DNA from 2 places in the Ruminiclostridium herbifermentans genome. Region 2 is predicted to be linked to the other one. Evidence: predicted binding sites of a transcription regulator. Region 2 holds the regulator's gene; the other holds the start of a gene.
What was found. The regulator LexA, encoded in region 2, represses DNA repair genes until DNA is damaged. The targets are predictions, from matches to a motif close to CNAACANNTGTTNG.
Positions count from the first base shown of each region.

Region 1 (7,173 bases), 220 kb from region 2:
ATTCGTTATCTCAGAGGATTAAAAAGAAAGAAATTAGGGAAAGAATCGTTAATAAGCAATTGCTGCTCATAAGCGCAAACAATCCCGATGCTCCTTTTTCTGCTGGAGGAGCTATGAACAGAAATAAGTATATATACTGCCTGTCAAGTGCTGCTTTTGTTATTGCATCAGACTTTAACAAAGGCGGAACTTGGGCAGGAGCAATAGAGAATATTAAGAATAATTGGGTTAAAACCTTTATATGGGATAATAAGACATATGATGGGAATAAAAAGTTAATTGAAAAGGGTGGAATACCACTTACTGATATTGCTAAAGATAATTTATCAGATTTAATAAGTGAAAAAATTTCTTTAAACAATCAAATGGATTTGTTTGGAATATATGAGAAGGATTTGGCTATAAGAGAGTGTTCGGAGGCTTATATTAAAGAAGTTTTAGAGGAAATCACTGATACAGTTAAAGATAAAAATACGGATACAAGTGCTATTTGTAAAAAGGATACAGAACTAGTTATAGATGAATTTTACGATATTAATTCAAAAAAGAATGCAAGTAGAATTAGCGGAATAGATAAAGAAAAAATTCTTGAGACTCAAACATCATATGATTTATTTGATATAGTTATTCCATCAATAATTAAATTGCTAAAACAACCAATGACTCTAGAAGAAATTGCATTAAAATTGAATATAAATAAAAAACAAGCGTCTACATGGATTGAAAGAGCAATGTCTCTAAGTATGGTAAGTAAACTTAATAAGCCTGTGAGATATATTTCTAAGTAATCAAATTACTAGCTAACTTGGAGCCATTAAATGATTTTAACCAAGTTACCGAGATTATTTGGAGTCAAATGAAACGAACTAGGTTAAACTATCAAACTTGTATGGAGTTATATAACCAGCGAAACCAAACTAACGAATCTTAGCTGGAGGTATAAGAATCAAGCTAAACAACCGAACCTAGCAGAAGGCATAAGAATCAAGCCAAATTACCAAACCTTAGCTGAAGGCATAAGAATCAAGCAAAATTACCAAACCTTAGCTGAAGGCATAAGAATCAAGCAAAATTACCGAACCTTAGCTGGAAGTATAAGAATCAAGCTAAACTACCTAGCTGAAGGCATAAGAATCAAGCTAAACAACCGAATCTTAGCAGAAGGCATAAGAATCAAGCTAAACTACCGAACCTAGCTGAAGATATAAATAAAAAGAAATAAGCCAATCTAACTTTCAAGTGCAGGATTGGTTTTCTGCTTATATTGCCAGCTTTTCAATACTAATAAACTTATCATATGGCTTTAGCAGGCTTAAAATATCTGTATCAAAGGTGTTTGTACTAATATATGAATTATTAGCGCTTTCAGGAGTGATACCATTAATCCAACTCATTGCTTTGGCACTGCTTAAAATAACTGGCATTCTAGTGTGAATTTGTGACATCTGACTATTAGCTTCAGTAGTAATTATGACAAAGCTGGTAAAGGGAATACCATTTTTATCGATAAAGCTATTGTACAGGCCTGCAAAATACATTAATTTATCAGGTACAGAGCGGATTAAGTACTTTTCTTTACGATTTTCAATAGTTTTCCACTCGTAAAAGCCACTGGCAGGGACAAGGCATCTGTTATTTTTGAGCAGCTTTCTAAAAGTAGGTTTTTCAGACAGAGTTTCACTCCTTGCGTTAATAATTACTCCGCTATTTTGCCTGTAATTTGGAAAGCCCCACTTGAAGAGGTCTGCGATCTTTTTACTTCCAGACACACCAGTAATAACGGGAACTATATTGGTAGGGAATATTTCACCAGTTTTCATTGGAGAGGGCACCTGATAAATATTGTTGCTGACAGGCTCCTCTGGAAAGAGCGAAAGCTGGGTATATGCTGAGTTTCCTTTAGACTGTACTTTGCTAGTATTTGTACAGCTAGGCTCCTGCATTTGTGAAAGCTGGTCATAAGCCAAATTTTCTTTAGCAGTCTCATCCTTGTATCGCTCATTTATACTATTGATAATCTCTCGTAACTCTGCATTTTCTTCTTCTGTGAAAATTGCATAGCGTCCGCACATTGGGTGTTCCTCCGCATCAAATAAAGCTAAAAAGCCAGATAGTCTTGGTAGACCTTTACTATATCAGAATATCATATCAATTTATAAAGTCAATGGAGGTCTATTGGTTATCCATAAAGCAACAGGCTCTATTTACCCTCCATAAACCAGCGACCGTCTTCGAAAAAAAGAAAAATATCTTTTCCCATAACTCTGCATTTATAACGAATACCATGACCGCCTACCTTAAGGCTTGCAGATGGCTTGTGTTCATAAACTTTGTCAATATCGTATTGTCTGCCATCATCCCAAATAAAGGACTTGGGAGTAAGCTCTCCATCTGATGAAAAAACAGCATTTACTTGAACATAAACCTTTCGCATAATTATATTCTAGCCTGAATTTGAGAATTAAATTCATCAAAATACAGACGTAGAACTTAGCCCTCCTTCTATTTGAAATATAAAATGTTATAATACAAACTTTTTTATCAAGTATGAAACCACAAAAAGTTGGCGTATCTATAACGATAGCTTCACTATTTTGTGTCGGCATAGAGATTAGCACTAAACTAAAACTATCGGGGAATATAGTATTATTTTTTCAAATATAATAAATAGATTTTAATAATGAAACTTAATCCTGCTATATACTTCAGCTTCAATATAGAATCCGAGGATAATAGGGATTAATTGCATATTTTACGAAGCAAACCCAATCTGCCTACCTAAAAAATGAAACCGGATGTATAATATTGTCTTCAACAGGATTGGCATTAAGTGCTTTATCCTTAAGAAAAAGCGCTCTTTGAATAGCATAGTGCCCAAAGCGTTTTCTTAACTCATCAATACTCTGTTCCAGCGCTTCTTGCTTACACCTTCTGTTTTGGTCTTCAAAAAGGCAAAGCTGAGTATAGGTGTCAGCCGTAACAAGGTCTGTAGTCCTTATGCCCAGTGAGCGTATGGGTTTGTGCCAACTCCAGTTTTTCTTGAATATATCAAAAGCCTTATTAGCTATTTCACCGGAAATACAGCTGGGGTTTTGAAGCTTTGCTTGCCTTTCCATACAACCCAGTTCATTGTCTCTTATATACACCTGTACGGTTTTTCCCATAAAATTGTGCTTTCGCAAACGCTCTGCAACACTTTCTGCCAAAACATAAAAAGTGAACTTCACATCATCATTGTTAACTAAATCTCTTGCTGTAGTCATGCTATTTCCAATGCCTTTAATTGTATTTTGAAAATCAACCGCTGTAACCTCTGATTCATCCATGCCATTTGAAAATGCCCAGAGGGTATCACCCCATTTGCCCAACAGACTTCTCAAAAATGTGGGGGACACGGCAGCGAGGTCACCAATTGTCATAATACCAATATTGTTCAGCTTTTTCTTAGTAGAACGCCCAACATATAAAAGCTCACCTACAGGAAGCTTCCAAACTATTTCTTTGTAATTTTCTTTTGAAATTACAGTAACAGCATCAGGCTTTTTTAAATCGCTGCCCAATTTGGCAAAAATTTTATTGAAGCTTACACCAATAGAAGCTGTAATTCCAAGTTCCTCCTTAATAGCTTCCCTGATTTCGTTTGCAATTTTCTCACCTGAGCCGTATAGCTTGGTGCTTTCAGAAACATCTATCCAACATTCGTCAATTCCAAAAGCCTCTATATTGTTGGTATACCTAGAGTAAATATCACGGGCTTCTTTGGAGAATCGCAAATACAAAGAGTAGTTGGGATTTATAACTACCAAATTGGGGCATTTCTGCTTGGCCTGCCAAATAGCTTCACCAGTGATAATATTATATTTTTTTGCAATATAATTCTTTGCAAGTACTATTCCATGCCGTAAATCCTGACTCCCGCAAACAGCTACCGGACAATCTCTAATTGACGGATTGTATAAACATTCAACTGAGGCATAAAAGTTATTGAGATCACAATGCAATATAGTCCTTTCCACAAAATCACCTCTACACAGAACGTGTGTTCGTAATATAATTATACAACTCGAACATGTGTTCTGTAAAGAGGAATAAAATGGGAGAATGTGGGGGGAGAAATGCTATTAGGAGGCACTTAGATAAAAAATGAAACATGGTGTATTAATAAGTTCTACATATTCTTGAGGATAAATAATCAAATTATGTATATTTATTGGGAATAAATGGGGGTTAAAGTGGGTTGGTGATTGTATTTAAAGTATAATATTTAAAAATTATAGAAGATAATTACAAAGTATGAGGATTATGGTAAAATATAGTAAGAATATAAGATTAGCAATTAATATGGAGTTTCAATAAATGGAGGTAAGGCATGGGAATTAATATGGTGGACTAGTGTAATAGAATTGCTGACCGTTCAGACTTAACAGGACGATTAACACATTTAACTAAACCAACAGGAATAGATATCACTGATATGACCTTTAATGAAATAAATATATTGGCAGTAGACAATTTAATTAAGATACTAAAAGAAAAAGTTATTTTAGGGAGTACAACACAAACTGGATATGTAATAGGGGATAAGAGTGCTGTATGTTTTCAAGATGTTCCTTTATATGCTCTAATACAAAATGTAGAGCATGAGCGTAAAAGAAGAGAACGTAATTCAAGAGAAAAACTACGTTACTGTGGAGTTGGACTTTCTTTTATTAAACCATATATGTATGCAACATATGGAGCAAGGCCTGTTATTTATGAACAGACTGACATAGCTAAAGCTTTACTTCAAAAAGAAGAATGGTGGAGAATAGTTAAATTGGATTTTAAAAAATTAGAAAATGAAGATTTTGATATTGTAGACTGGTCACATGAACGTGAATGGAGAGTACCTGGGGACATGAAATTTGAGTATGATAATGATTATGTTCATATAATTTTATACAACCCAAATTGTTTTGTATACTTTTTAGAAAAATGTCATTCTGAAATTGTTAAAAGAGTATCTGGGATTACAACATTAACAAGCATTTTAATGTAGTAATAAGTTACAAATTAGTTATACAAGGAGATTAAAAGTATAGATGCTTAGAGATTATAACAAAATAGAAAAAGAAATAGCAGAAACAGGTTTTTTTTCTGAATATTTGCCTCCATGTTTTAAATTAGATCAAAAAGTATTTATGAGAGTTCCTCCTGAGAACTGTGATTTAATTCAACCATATTGTTTTACGATGAGTAGATATAACAACAATGATGCTAGGCGTAATATTTTTATTCCTGAAATCGGAGCGTATACTGTCGTTCGAAATTATATCAGGCAAGAAAATATTATAAAAGAACTAATTGAGTTTACTGAAAACAACGAAGCATCGTTTTCTCCTATTTTAGGTGAAAATGATAGCATTATGAGACATGAACAAGCATATAGTGGAACAACGACTCAAATAATGGATTTTGCTCAATTGGAGGAAATTTCTTCTAATTATATTGAAAATATTGCCAAAAAAATAATTAAGGCAACAGGGGCTAAAAAAGTATTAAAGTTAGACATATCAAATTGCTTTTCTAGCTTCTATATGCATATGATACCAGCAATTTTGTTAGGTGTTGAAGAAACTGAACGCAACTATAATAAATTTATAAGGAATCCTGATGATCAGACAATTAGTAATGTTTATAGAAAATATCGTAAACTAGATGAAGTCCTTAGACGACAAAATTTAAATAGAACTAACGGATTGTTACCTGGCCCATTAATATCAAAAATTATAGCGGAAGGAATTCTAACTCGTATTGATAAGGAATTGAATTTTGAGGGTATTAAATTTTCTCGATATGTTGATGATTATGAAATTTATCTTTTTAATGATGATGAAAAATCCATAATAAGCATTTTTACAAGAGTGCTTAAAAAGTATGGATTTTCTCTTAATTATGAAAAGACGGAGATAGACGATTTTCCTTATTATGTAGTAGAGAATTTAGAAAAGATTTTTAAGGGACTCATTAAAGAATCTCTGGATAATTCAGAATTAATGAAGTTATTTAATACATATTTATTATTGGAGAAAAATGGAACTAAAGGAGCGATAAGATATTTGCTAAAAACATTAGAACAAAATCCGATACAAGCAACTAACATATCCCTATATAAAGCTTATTTATTAACAATTATTGAAAATAATGATCGCTCTTTAACAAAGGCATGTTCATTGTTTATTAAAAACAAAGAAAACCTAACATTAGATGTAAAAGATGTTGTCCTTATAAAGGATATGATAACCAAACATATTAGGTATGAGCATGATTTGGAAGTACTATGGCTGTTATATTTGTTGGTCGAAACAGGCAATAATATTGAACAATTACTAGTGGAACAAATTATAGAAAGTAGAAATGAATTAGCTAAAATTATTCTTCTACGAAAAGATTTGTTGGAAAGTGAAAATATAAGCCAAGTAAGGGATAATGCATTTTCTTGGATTCTTATTTATGAACTTTATGTTTCAGGCCATATAGATGAAATGGAGTTTATATCTAAACTAAATTTAAATAAAAATTTGGAACTGTTATCAATATCTTAAAAGAAATAATGTGCATTTTTGTTATTGAAAAGTGTCATTACTATATTTTTTCATATATTGATTGAATTTTATGAACTATAAATAATACGATAACACTAAAAATATTTACAAGTCGACCATCGTGCTCAAAATCCACCAAGTCAAAGAAAACGCCTCACATTACATTTGTGAATAAACAAGAATGCATTAGGATATGATTATCCAGAAGAAAAGAAAACAGAATGTTTAATATATAGGAAAAAATACATAGGTCTATACATACTAAATAACAGATGAAGGTTAAGAGTTAAGACTTGAATAAATAATGGACAACCCCTATTACTCTAAAACTATAGATTTAAAAGGAGGAATCCCCATGCTCAAAATCCGCCCAGCAACAGAAAAGGACTCACATTACATTTGTAAAATTAACAAGAATTCCTTTGGATATGATTATCCTGAAGAAAAGACAAAGGAAAGATTAAAATATATTATAAGCAGGCAAACAGATAAAATATGGGTTGCCTGTGAAGATGATTTGGTAGTAGGCTATATACATGGGGCTGATTATGAATGTACATATTCTGAATCCCTAAAAAATGGCAATTGC
Region 1 is NZ_CP061336.1:2,664,545-2,671,717, reverse strand. It holds gene EHE19_RS11000 (DNA-processing protein DprA) at 1-788, shown strand, start outside; gene EHE19_RS10995 (SOS response-associated peptidase) at 1,260-2,072, opposite strand; gene EHE19_RS10990 (hypothetical protein) at 2,201-2,434, opposite strand; gene dinB (DNA polymerase IV) at 2,775-4,016, opposite strand; gene EHE19_RS10980 (DUF2971 domain-containing protein) at 4,475-5,038, shown strand; gene EHE19_RS10975 (RNA-directed DNA polymerase) at 5,082-6,584, shown strand; gene EHE19_RS19585 (GNAT family protein) at 6,940-7,173, shown strand, end outside; gene EHE19_RS19580 (GNAT family N-acetyltransferase) at 7,163-7,173, shown strand, end outside.
Region 1: a site for LexA is predicted at 4,065-4,078, ahead of dinB (DNA polymerase IV). Genes of this name have one in related genera too.

Region 2 (7,173 bases):
GCAATTGAACAAAAAAAGTATATTCAGCCACAGTATAGTGAGTTTGCTGCGCCAAAAGAAAAAGCTGCGGCTTTAAATGACATTTCAAATAATGTTATAGACAAATCTCATGAAATAAGGATGTTTACTAAAGCTTTAGAGCCTCTGGCAAAGAAGGATATAATAAAAAATGTAAAGGATGTGTCTGAAAGTACCGAAAAAGAAAACGCTGGTCATAGAGAAATAATTGCTAATGCTTCGCAATATATCTCTGGTAATTACAATGTTAATCAAGATATGACCTGTAATGATAATAAAATTTCAGAAAATTGTGATAAAAACAGTTACAATTCTATAGATACATTAGTATGTAAGGATTTAAAAAGTGAAGCTGAAAATAATACAGATGGGATATCTGATATTACTTCGAAAGATAATTCTAATCAAAGCTTATTAACCGAAAATGACAGAACTAATTCTTTAGTTTCCATAGAAAAAGAGCATAAAGATTATAATTCTGAAATCAGAGATGACATTAAAAAAACATATATTAAAAAAACATATAATGAAGAAACATATAATACTGATACTTTATCTGATTCTGACTCTGAAAAAACACAGCTTGAGTTAGCAGATATGAAATATATAGGACAAGCTTTTTCAACCTACATAATACTTCAAAATGGTAATGAACTAGTTTTGGTTGATCAGCATGCTGCACATGAAAGAATAATATTTGAAAAGCTAAAAACTAAATTTGAGACACAGGAAAATACAACTCAATTGTTGCTTGAACCTGTTGTAATTCAGCTTCAAGCCTTTGAACTTGAATCAATAAAATCTAATATTGAACTGTTTAATAAAATAGGTTTTGTTTTTGAGGATTTTGGAAACAATTCAATTATATTAAGGGGTATACCATATCTAATGGAGGGATATTCACCAAAAGAGATATTTCTGGAATTAGCCGATAAAATTCAGGAGTCTGTTAAGCCTGTTAATACGCCAGTTGCAGACGAAATGATTCACACCATAGCGTGTAAAGCGGCAATAAAAGCAAACAAGAAGCTTGATGATAAAGAAGTTCATCAGCTATTGACTGAACTGGCTAACACAGGCAGGAGGTATACTTGCCCCCATGGCCGTCCCACAATAGTACGCTTAACAAAATATGAAATAGAAAAAATGTTTAAAAGGATTATATAATTAAAGGATTATATGATGAAATAAAATTTTTTACAATCATCATGACAAAGTTTCTGTTTTCTGATAAAAATATAGGGATTACTAAACATATTTGAATAAATTATAAATAGAAAAGGAGTTTTCTTAGCCCAAAACATTTCTGTAAAAGAAGAACCATTTATTTGATATTCTTGTGTGAAGTGTTGGGCATGGACATATTTATGAACCGTGTAATTGTAATTGTAGGACCTACTGCTTCTGGTAAAACTAACTTATCAATTGAACTTGCTAAAAAATTGAATGGAGAAATAATATCAGCAGATTCGATGCAAATATATAAACATATGGATATTGGCACAGCAAAGCCAACTACAGATGAAATGCAAGGAATTAAGCATTATTTGATTGATGAGGTATTACCTAATGAAGAATTTAATGTCGTGAAATTCAAAGAACTAGCTGAAAAATATATTGAAGAAATTATAGCTAAGGGCAAACTACCAATTATTGTTGGTGGTACAGGACTATACATTAGTTCACTTATAGATAATATTAATTTTAGTGAAAGCCAGTGTGATTGGGAACTTCGTGAAAAATTAAAAAAAGAAGCTGAAGAATTTGGGGCTGAGTATTTACATGATAAGCTAAAGCAGGTTGATGAAGAGGCAGCAAAAAATATTCATCCCAATAATGTAAAACGTGTTATACGTGCTTTAGAGGTTTATTACCAGACTCAAAAGCCTATTTCCTATCATAATGAAATGTCAAAAAGAGTACCACCAAAATATAAATTCATGCTAATTGGCTTAACAATGGATAGGCAGTATTTGTATGAAAGAATAAATAAGAGAGTAGATATAATGCTGAAAAATGGACTTGTTGAAGAGGTTAAAGCCCTTGTTGATAATGGTTTTTCTGAATCAATAACAGCTATGCAGGGAATTGGATATAAAGAGATATTAGCTTATCTAGAAGGTAAAAATAGTTTGGAAGAAGCAGTTGAAATTATAAAACGAGATTCGAGAAGATATGCTAAAAGACAATTAACTTGGTTTAGAAGAATTAAAGACATCAAATGGTTTAATATAGATGATTATGGAAATAATCATAATATTATTGAAGACGTTTCAAATTACATTTGTACAAATTGAATTAGCTTCACAAATAAAAGTCTATCGGTGCAGGAAATTATCAATGGTTTAATGCTATAATAACTCAGATGTATGGTTGGGTAGTACATTGTGCACTTTAAGTTATTTCCTAACTATATAGTTGGAGTCTTAGTTAAATATTTTCGATTCACAGGGCAATTTCTGCTACAGTTTCCAACTATGTAGTTGGAGTTTAATATCTAGGAATGTTTTAATACATATTACCCGGATTATTACCAGCATTGTATGCAGATAAAGAAATAAAGAATTATGATGCTTTCTAACTTGTGTTTGGATTTAGCTAGTACAATATTCTTATTGCAAATGCTGGAATATTCTAGTAAAATGATTATGATATTTTCTCAATTGCATTGATAGAAAAATAAAATCTATCGAAATTAAAATTTACAGAAATTAAAATCGATAAAAATTTAAAACTTAAGTTTCTTATTTTGCTGAAGTAATAATGAAACATTGAATAGTTGAAAACAGATTGCATGCCTTACGCTATGTATACTACATAGATAAAGGCTTAAGCATTAATAAAAAATCATTAATCCATGCTTCCGCTTATTGCAGTTTGCTTATTATTACAGAGTATGGATACTATATGAAACTAATATATAAAACAAAGGAGTGGATACTTTGGTAAAAAGTACGATTAACTTGCAGGACATTTTTTTGAATCAGGTCAGGAAAGAGCATATAGCTGTTACGATATACTTAACAAACGGATTTCAGCTAAAAGGAATGGTTAAGGGCTTTGATAACTTTACTGTTGTTTTAGATAGCGATGGGAAGCAGCAGTTGGTTTATAAGCATGCAATATCTACAATAACTCCTATGAAAATGGTAAACTTAATATTTAATGAACAAATAAAAGAGTAAGTCTTAATTTATGTATAGATAAAAACTCAATTTTTGTATATAAATATAATTGCAGTGAATAAAATTAAAGTTAATTTAACTAATTTGTGAAATAGATTGAGCTGAATAATATAAAAATAGTGCTGTCACAAAAGAAAGCAATCAAAGTAGTATGCTAATTTTGTGACAGCTTTATTTTTACATGCGTCTAAATACTCCAATTACCTTACCTAAAATAGAAAAATTATCTCTTACAATAATGGGTTCCATACTGCTATTTTCAGGCTGCAAACGGATATGATCTTTCTCCTTGAAAAAAGTCTTACAAGTAGCTTCGTCTCCAAGTAATGCTACAACAATATCACCATTATTTGCTGAAGATTGCTGTCTAACTAAAACTAAATCATTATTTAATATACCAGCTTCAATCATACTGTCGCCTTGTACTCTCAGCATGAAAGCATCACCATTTTGAACAAAATCAACTGGAAGAGGAAAAGTGTCTGTGATATTTTCAACAGCCAAAATGGGTTGACCAGCAGCAACTTTACCCACTATAGGTACATCAACCATCTCACGGGAAGTATAAAAGCCTTTATTATAATTTTCAGTAGATTCTTTTACTTGTAAATTTGAATTGTCTACAATTTTAATGGCTCTAGGTTTTGTTGGGTTCTTTTGCAGAACACCGCTATCAGTTAACTTTTGAAGATATGCATGGACAGTAGAGGTAGACTTGAAACCAACAGCAGCGCATATTTCTCTAACTGATGGTGGATATCCATTTTCATTAACACATTTTGATACGTATTCAAGTATTTCTTGTTGTTTATCTGAACTTTTCTTTGACATAATAACCTCCCACACCCACTTTGGGCAAAATTATAATAAATTCTTTACAAAGAAACTTCTCTTTATTGATCTGCATTAATCTGCACATAATTTTATGTTTAATATTCAATTGTAATACCTGATTTCCACTGATAAATTTCAATATCTTCAAATCGAAGGTTAAGTAATTAAATAAGCGTAGTTGTATTTTAATATTTGCAGATAATGAACTTTATAACAAGTATAACACAATAAATTATGAAATCAAACTAATGTTCGAAAAAATCTTATAAAAATTTCTAAAACTATTGACAAGAGAACACATGTTCTGTATCATGTATTTAGTATAGAACATATGTTTGGAGTGGTTAAAATGAAGAAAAAATATATCTTAAAAAACAAAAAAAGATTTTTTAGCTTTATATTTATACTATCACTTATTACATTTATATTGATTTATACAAATGCAGTTTCAGGATATAAAGAACCTCAGTATCAGTCTATAATAGTTAATTCAGGGGATACTCTTTGGTCTATAGCTGAAAAATATGGAAGCAACCAAAACATTAGAGAATATATATATAATTTGAAGAAAATTAACAATTTAGAGTCAAGCCTTATACTTGAAAATACTGCAATTTTAATTCCTTCTGATGATACTAGTATAGAATGAACTTTAAGTTTAGAATTTTAGAAATATTATGTGAAGAACAAGTATTAGCCGACACAGCTAAGGTCAGTAGCTGTGAGTCTTAACCCGAGACAGGATGCCTTGGTAATATGGTCGGCGGAAGTACTTGTTTATTCACCGTAATTATTTCAGCTGCAAATTCGTGAACAAGCAATAGATATATATTGCTGCGTCCGTACTATTTAAGTAGTTTATTGTTTCTGTTTATTGTATTGTTAAAGCCTGAATAGTAATGATATAAAATTTTATATCAGGATTAAAGTAGCTGAATATTTGACATTTACAGAATGGGGTAGTATTATATATGCTGTGCTAGAAAAGAACTTAGTTGCTTTGCTTGGAGGTTTCGTTTCATGACAGCAAATAATATAATTATTTTTTTTATCATATGCGTGTTAATATATTTAATTGGTGGACTCTCTTCTTTATTTACGTTCTCGATACCCAAATTATCTAATAGATTATCTAATACATGTGCAATGATTGCTAGTGGATTTTTAAGCATATTAATGACTTATAAATTATTAATTTTGAAGGACACACCTTTAGAATTTAAATATTCAAATAATATCCCGTTTCTTACAATTAGCTTTAAAATTGATAATTTAGCTGCTTTTTTTATTTTAGTCATCGCAATTATTTCATTTATAGTTTCTTTGTTTTCATATACATATATGTCTCATTACTTTTTTAAAAGAAATATTTCTATATTTGGACTTTTATATAATCTCTTTATTATTTCCATGATTCTTTTAGTATCAAGCAGTAACTTGCTTTTATTTTTAGTATTTTGGGAAATTATGTCCTTGGTTTCATACTTTTTGGTTAATTATGAAAGTGAAAAAAAAGAAGTCCAAAGGGCTAGCAGAATATATATTATAATGACATATGCAGGAACAGCCTTTATAACTGCAGCTTTTGGTTTAATGGCATATTTTACAAAAAGTTTTAGCTTTGATTTTTCTAATATTGCCAATACCTCAATTCCAAGTAACTATGCAAATTTAATATTTATATTTTTACTTATAGGTTTTGGAACTAAAGCAGGAATAATACCAATGCATATTTGGCTGCCATATGCTCACCCTGTTGCGCCTAGTAACATATCGGCATTAATGTCAGGTGTAATGATAAAAATGTCTGTATATGGTTTGCTAAGAGTCATTTTGGACTTATTACCAGATAATCCAATGTGGTGGGGAGTTATAACGTTAATAGTTGGCTCTGCTTCAGCAATATTTGGAATTGCATATTCAGTTGCATCTACTATAAATATTAAAAGGTTACTGGCTTATTCGAGTATTGAAAATATGGGGCTAATATTCTGTGGAATTGGTATGTTTCTTATTTCTAGAGCTGCTGATAATTCCTTTTTACTTGTAATGGCATTGACAGCTACACTTTTACATACTTTAAATCATGCAGTTTTTAAATCTTTATTATTTATGGGTGCTGGAGCGATACAATATAGTGCTCATACCAAAGATATGGAGAAGTTAGGCGGATTAATAAAGAAGATGCCAATTGCATCAATCTTTATATTTATAGGATGTTTGACTATTTCTGCTGTACCTCCTTTTAATGGCTTTATAAGTGAATTTATTATTTTCCAAACTATTATAAATAGTATCGTTTGGTTTGCTAATAATTCATCTATAATTATTTTGTTTATGATTGTAGCAGCTGCTTTATCTTTGACAGGTGCTTTAGTTGCTTTTTGTTTTGTAAAGATGTTTGGTATTTCTTTTTTAGGTATGCCTAGAACTAGTAATGCTGAGAATGTGAAAGAACCAGAAAAGCCAATGTTAGTGGCTCTTGGTATTTCATCTTGTCTTTGTTTGGCTTTGGGTATTTTTTCAAAGTATACAATCAGCATAATAGATAATATAAGTTATGAGTTTTTAAATTTAAAGCTATTATCTACTGATTGGTCATTGACGAAGTTTGTACATTATCCTATAGGTGAGAATAAGCTAGATATATCTGTTGGGTTATTATCAATTTTAATATTTGTATTGTCTAGCATTGTTATACTAATAGTGTATTCATTACGAAAAAGAACTTCTGTGGAACGCTATAATACATGGGATTGTGGATTTACAAAAATTACTCCTAAAATGCAGTATTCAGCAACAGGCTTTTCAAAATCGATCAGAATTATCCTAAGAGGAATATTTAAACCCAATAGGGATTTAGTTATTACAGAAGGACATGGCCCTTATTACATAAAGAAAGGAATATACACCATGTCAACTGAAAAGGTATTTGAGAAATATTTCTATGTTCCAATTATAAAGTTCATAATTAATTTTTCCAGGAATTATAGATTTAAAATACAAACTGGTAGCATACATACTTATTTGCTTTATTTCTTCAGTATTTTAGTATTAATGTTACTTTACTATTCATTTATGGCGTAATTAAAGTTTATTGTCTGCATCCTTTTACTTAAACTTATTCTTAATATAA
Region 2 is NZ_CP061336.1:2,449,141-2,456,313, reverse strand. It holds gene mutL (DNA mismatch repair endonuclease MutL) at 1-1,185, shown strand, start outside; gene miaA (tRNA (adenosine(37)-N6)-dimethylallyltransferase MiaA) at 1,386-2,315, shown strand; gene hfq (RNA chaperone Hfq) at 2,961-3,203, shown strand; gene lexA (transcriptional repressor LexA) at 3,381-4,034, opposite strand; gene yneA (cell division suppressor protein YneA) at 4,387-4,686, shown strand; gene EHE19_RS10045 (proton-conducting transporter transmembrane domain-containing protein) at 5,058-7,124, shown strand.